Regions from separate parts of the Pseudoalteromonas sp. PAST1 genome, predicted to be linked through region 1. Evidence: predicted binding sites of a transcription regulator. Region 1 holds the regulator's gene; the other holds the start of a gene.
What was found. Region 1 encodes MetJ, which represses methionine synthesis genes. Its sites were predicted from a motif close to TAGACGTCTAGACGTCTA; they were not measured.

Region 1 (3,434 bases):
CACTTAGACGTATGTTCTGAGTGTCACCCGTTTTACACTGGTAAGCAAAAGATTTTAGACACTGGCGGCCGTGTTGATCGTTTCAACAAGCGCTTCGGTGCACTTAGCAGCAAGAAGTAATCTCTGCTGTTTAGTTAAAAAAAGCACCTTAGGGTGCTTTTTTTATGCCTGAAATTCTAACGCCGCCACTCACTTATCATCTTGACTTATGTATCTTGCATAACTATTTCTGGCTGTTATGCCCATTATGTCGCTAATTTTGCAGACAAAGTGCCACCCCTTGGCTATATTCTTTTTTGTATAAATGAGTATACCAATCCGCAATAATACTTAATCATTTTGAGGGATTAAACCTGTCGCTACCTGCGTTAAAAATTTCTGATTTAGAACACAACTAAATAACGAAATTTTTGCCTTGCTATCAACAAGGTTTCATTGCCTCAAAATAGACTACTTAATTAAGCGTATTGGTATCTAAAAGTTATTAGAAATAATAAATTTAAATAACTTTGTTAGCAAATGCTGTGAACTTCGTTGAAATGGCTGTTTTGGGCTAATTTCGGCTAATTGCAGTGTACGTGCGTATAAAATACAACAACACGTGCTTAAAAGGTCATAAATAGATGAATCTTTATGTCTGATTAATCGCAACTATGCACAGAAATTGTTGGGAAATCCTTTAAAATTAAGCGATATAGCATATAACAGGATAGACCTGATAATACTTGGAATTTTTATACATTACAGGTATCGTACTGATGCAAGCTCTCTCACTTTTTAACTTTTTGCAGGATACTATCGCGTTATGTCAGATTTTCGTGAACAAGCATTACATTACCACGCTCACCCCGTTCCAGGTAAAATTAGTGTTGAACTAACCAAGCCAGCCGAAACGGTTAACGATCTCGCTTTAGCTTATAGCCCAGGTGTGGCTGAACCAGTCCGTGAAATTGCTGCTGATCCAGCAAACGCCTATAAATACACAGGCAAAGGCAACATGGTTGCAGTTATTTCAAACGGTACCGCAATTTTAGGTTTAGGTAACTTAGGTCCGCTTGCATCAAAACCTGTAATGGAAGGTAAAGCCTTACTATTCAAACGTTTTGCTGGCCTTGACTCAATTGATATTGAAGTTAAACACCGCACAACAGAAGATTTCATTAATACGGTTGCTAACATCGCTGATACGTTTGGTGGTATCAACCTAGAAGATATTAAAGCGCCTGAGTGTTTTGAAATCGAAAAAGCACTTATCGAGCGCTGTGATATTCCCGTTTTCCACGATGACCAACATGGTACCGCTATTGTTACAGCTGCTGGTATGCTTAATGCCCTTGAAGTGCAAGGCAAAGATATCGAAGATGCTATCATCGTATGCTTAGGTGCTGGTGCTGCTGCTGTTGCTTGTATGGAGCTTTTAATTAAGTGTGGTGCACTGCGTGAACACATTTATATGCTTGACCGTAAAGGTGTGATCCATACACGTCGTGATGACTTAAACGAGTATAAGCAATTATTTGCTAACAACACCGATAAGCGTACATTACAAGATGTTATTGCTGATGCTGATGTATTCGTTGGTGTATCAGGTCCTAACCTGTTAACTGCAGATGATCTTAAGCTGATGGCAGACAAGCCAGTTGTGTTTGCATGTTCAAACCCAGATCCTGAGATTGCTCCAGAAGTTGCACATAGCGCGCGTAACGATTTAATTATGGCAACGGGTCGTTCAGATTTCCCTAACCAAGTAAATAACGTGCTTTGTTTCCCATTCATTTTCCGTGGCGCGTTAGATGTTCGTGCAACGGCAATTAATGATGAAATGAAAATTGCTGCAGTTCATGCTATTCGTGGCATCGCGAAAGAGCCTGTACCAAGTGAAGTATTAAAAGCGGCTGGCGTTGAGTCACTTGAGTTTGGTGCCGAGTACATCATTCCTAAGCCTATGGATCCGCGTTTATTACCACGTATTGCACGTGCTGTTGCTGAAGCGGCTGTAGAGTCGGGTGTGGCGCAAATCGATATGCCAGAAGATTACATGCGTTAAACTTAATTAGCCTTAGGTATAACGCTCAATAAAAAACTCAGCCTAGGCTGAGTTTTTTTATATCTGCGATTATCGGCGGTGATCCGATGGCCGAAATACTTATTCTGAATCAAGCACTGGGATATCTAATCCCATTTCTTGCATAATTCTTTTAACTTCTTCAGGTACCTTTTCAGGGTTGTCTTTACGTAGGTCGTCATCATTTGGTAATGGTTGACCTGTAAAAGCATGTAAGAAAGCTTCACACAATAACTCACTGTTCGTCGCATGACGCAGGTTATTGATCTGGCGGCGTGTACGCTCGTCAGTTAATACTTTTAATACGTTAAGTGGGATTGATACGGTAATCTTTTTTACTTGTTCTGATTTTTTACCGTGTTCTGCATATGGGTGAATGTATTCACCGTTCCATTTAGCCATAAGTTGTTTCGTTGCCTCGGTTGTCAGTGATTTACGCCTTATTCACAGCGCAAGATGCGGAAATTCTATCTCTTTAAAAAAGATAGTCAAATACTAGTTATTTGGCCATCTAGTGGTGTAAATGTATAAACTTCTATGTGTAAGCGATAAATGCTTTGACTTCTCATATTTGATCATCTAACCTTTTAGACGTCTAAACATCCAATTAAAGAATAGGTGATGAAATGAGCGAAAAAAATAAAGCGACGATTGCTGTTCGTCACGGCATTGAAGCCGATAAACATCATGGTGCGGTTGTGCCTCCTTTATACTTATCAACCACCTATTCGTTTGCTGATTTTGATACTAAGCGCCAGTATGACTATGGTCGCAGCGGTAATCCAAATCGCGATATCTTAGCTGAAACCTTAGCTGAGCTTGAAGGTGGTGCTAAAGGTATTATCACTGCAACAGGTATGTCTGCTGTGCATTTAGCCACTCAGCTGTTAAACAGTGACGACACGTTAGTGATCCCACATGACTGTTATGGCGGTAGTTATCGTTTATTCACCTCGCTTGAAAAGCGTGGCCTGTTAAAACTAAAAGTTTTGGATTTAACTAAATCTGAAAATCTCCAAGAAATTTTAGCGATTAAACCTAAGTTGATTTGGATTGAAACGCCAAGTAACCCAATCTTGCGTTTAACAGATATTAAAGCAATCACTAGTATTGCTAAGCAGTGTGGTGCTTTGGTTGCGGCTGATAACACCTTCTTATCACCTGCATTACAAAACCCAATTGAGTTTGGTGTTGATATTGTTGTGCACTCAACCACTAAATACATCAATGGTCACTCTGATGTAGTGGGCGGTGCAGTGATTGCTGCAACGCAAGAGCTAGGCGACGAGCTTGCTTGGTGGGCGAATAATATCGGTATTATTGGTGCACCATTTGACAGCTACTTAACGCTTCGTGGTTTACGTACTTT
Region 2 (3,434 bases), on a different contig from region 1:
CTGCGTTCATTCATAGCTGTATCTCCAACTTTAGTTACTTAATAGTATAGATCATAATGGAGTGAGTGATAGCAAAGCTTAATACAACAAAAAAGCCCCTGAGTAGGGGCTTTTTGAGTATCAGCTAATTAGCCAATTTTTTTGTATTTAATACGCTTAGGTTGTGCCGCTTCTGCGCCTAAGGTTTTCTTCAACCATTCTTCATACTCTGTGTAGTTACCATCGAAGAAGTTAATTTGGCCTTCGTCACGGTAATCAAGAATATGTGTAGCAATACGGTCAAGGAACCAACGGTCATGCGAGATACACATTACACAGCCAGGGAACTCTAAAATAGCGTTCTCAAGTGCACGTAGTGTTTCAACGTCTAGGTCATTGGTTGGCTCATCCAGTAGTAATACGTTGCCACCTGCTTTTAATAGCTTAGCTAGGTGTAAACGGTTGCGCTCACCACCTGATAGGTCTTTAACGAATTTTTGTTGGTCGTTACCTTTGAAGTTAAAGCGGCCAACATAGGCACGGCTTGGGAATTCAAAGTTACCAATTTTTAATACGTCTTGGCCGTTAGAGATTTCTTGGAAAACAGTGTTGCTTTCGTCCATGTCGCCACGGAACTGATCAACCGTTGCAAGCTCAACAGTGTCACCAACAATGATCTCACCACTATCTGGCGTTTCTTCACCACTTAGCATTTTGAATAGCGTTGATTTACCCGCACCATTGGCACCGATAATACCTACGATAGCGCCTTTCGGCATTGCAAAGTTTAGGTCATCGATTAATACGCGGTCGCCAAAGCTCTTCTTCAGGCCTTTCACTTCGATAACTTGATCACCTAAGCGTGGACCCGGTGGAATGAATAGTTCATTCGTTTCGTTACGCTTTTGGTAATCGTTTTGCTGAAGCTCAGAGAACTGTGCCATACGTGCTTTAGACTTAGCTTGACGGCCTTTCGGGTTTGAACGAACCCATTCAAGTTCTTGCGCGATTGATTTTTGACGTGCTTTTTCAGATTTCTGTTCTTGTTGTAAACGTAAATCTTTTTGCTCAAGCCACGATGAGTAGTTACCTTCCCAAGGAATACCTTCACCACGGTCAAGCTCTAAAATCCAACCTGCTACGTTATCTAAGAAGTAACGGTCGTGGGTTACAGCAACCACGGTACCTTCGTAGTCGTGTAAGAAACGCTCTAACCAAGCAACTGACTCAGCGTCTAAGTGGTTGGTAGGTTCGTCAAGAATAAGCATATCTGGTTTTTCAAGTAGTAAACGACAGATCGCAACACGGCGACGCTCACCACCCGAAAGGTGTTCAATTTTTGCATCCCAAGGTGGAAGGCGTAATGCATCAGCTGCACGTTCTAACACGTTGTCGATATTGTGACCGTCGTGCGCTTGGATGATAGCTTCAAGTTCGCCTTGCTCTTTAGCAAGCGCATCGAAGTCAGCACCGTCCATTGCATACTCGTTGTATACTTCATCAAGGCGGTTTAGTGCATTTTTAACTTCGCTTACTGCTTCTTCTACTGTTTCGCGAACTGTTTTGCTTTCGTCTAGTACAGGTTCTTGCGGTAAGTAACCGATTTTAGTGCCTGGTTGAGGGCGAGCTTCACCTTCAAAGTCTTGGTCAACACCAGCCATAATGCGAAGTAACGTTGATTTACCTGCACCGTTTAGACCTAGCACACCAATTTTTGCGCCTGGGAAAAAGTGTAAAGAAATATCTTTTAAGATAGTGCGCTTAGGTGGCACAACCTTAGAAACTCGACTCATCGAGAATATAAACTTATCTGGTAACACCATGAAAGGAGCCTTCAATTTATAAGAAAAATTAACAGCAAGTATTGTATACCCAAACTACCTCAAAATACAGAATTCAGCGTTTATGATAGGCTTATCATCAAGGTGTTATTTACTCAAAGAGTCATACATTTTAATTAATGACCACTCAGAAATACTACTTCATTTGGACATCTAAACATCTAGAGGTTGAAATTTCTAACTATCCGTTCATAATTAGCAGTCAGATAAGTATGCTCGGAGCCAGCTATGCCCATTACAGTAAAAGATGAATTGCCTGCCATTGCAAAGTTACGTCAAGAAAACGTGTTTGTTATGCCAAAAAGTCGCGCTAAAACGCAAGAAATTCGCCCAATGCGTTTGGCCATCTTAAACTTAATGCCAAACAAAGTTGAAACCGAAGTGCAGTTTATTCGCTTGTTAGCAAACTCACCGCTGCAAGTTAATGTTGAGCTGTTGCGCTTAGATACCCATCGCACCAGTAGTAACTCTGAGCAGCACATGGATACGTTTTATCGTTATTTTTCAGAAGTGAAAGATAATAACTACGATGCCATGATCATAACAGGCGCGCCGCTTGCTCATTTAGAGTATGACGAAGTTGCCTACTGGGACGAACTAAAAATTATTTTAGATTGGGCTGAGCAGCATGTGACGTCTACGCTGTTTTCGTGTTGGGCGGCCCATGCGGGGCTTTATCATCACTATGGTCTTAAACGTGATCTGAAACCAAACAAATTAAGCGGTGTTTTCACCCATAAAAGTTATTTTGACCATGCAGCGCTAACGCGTGGCTTTGATGATACCTTTTTAGTGCCACACTCTCGTTATGGTCATATTGATATAGATAAGATCACTGCCTGCGAAGAGCTGGTGGTGTTAGCCGGATCAGAGCGAGTTGGTGCTTACTTAATTAAAAATAAATCAGGCAGCCAAGTGTATATTACTGGCCATCCAGAGTACGATGCTCATACTTTAAAAGGGGAGTATTTACGCGACCAAGAAAAATCAGCGGATGCGCCTAAGCCAGAAAACTACTTCCCTGACGATAACCCAGACAACGAACCGTCGAAAACGTGGCAAAGCCATGCCTTTTTATTGTTTTCGAATTGGTTAAACTATTATGTGTACCAAACTACACCGTATGATATTAACTTAGTTAGCCAAGATGTAAGGACTAACAACTATGCCGAGTAATGCAGTGAATAAACGCGAACAATTAACCGAGGCGCTAAAACAGCGAATTTTAATCCTCGATGGCGCGATGGGCACCATGATCCAAGAATATAAATTAGAAGAACAGGATTATCGCGGTGAGCGCTTTAAAGACTGGCATGTACTTATTAAAGGCAATAACGATTTATTAAGCCTAACTCAGCCAAAAATCATTGCTGATATTCACCGTGCTTACTTAGAAGCCGGTGCCGATATCATCGAAACGAATACCTTTAATGCCACGACTATTTCGATGGAAGATTACGACATGGCGAGCCTTAGCCGCGAAATCAACTTCGAGTCAGCGAAGCTTGCACGCAGCGTGTGTGATGAACTTGAAGCAAAAGATCCTAGCAAACCGCGTTATGTAGCCGGTGTACTTGGGCCAACGTCAAAAACCTGTTCTATTTCACCAGATGT

Region 2: the regulator MetJ is predicted to act here: its motif matches at 1,967-1,984, upstream of L1272_RS02220 (homoserine O-succinyltransferase).

Annotation. Positions count from the first base shown of each region.
Region 1 is NZ_JAKGBH010000058.1:19,416-22,849, forward strand. It holds gene rpmE (50S ribosomal protein L31) at 1-120, shown strand, start outside; gene L1272_RS19875 (malic enzyme-like NAD(P)-binding protein) at 806-2,047, shown strand; gene metJ (met regulon transcriptional regulator MetJ) at 2,147-2,467, opposite strand; gene metB (cystathionine gamma-synthase) at 2,692-3,434, shown strand, end outside.
Region 2 is NZ_JAKGBH010000003.1:101,731-105,164, reverse strand. It holds gene L1272_RS02230 (PilZ domain-containing protein) at 1-14, opposite strand, end outside; gene ettA (energy-dependent translational throttle protein EttA) at 129-1,802, opposite strand; gene L1272_RS02220 (homoserine O-succinyltransferase) at 2,049-2,996, shown strand; gene L1272_RS02215 (homocysteine S-methyltransferase family protein) at 2,986-3,434, shown strand, end outside.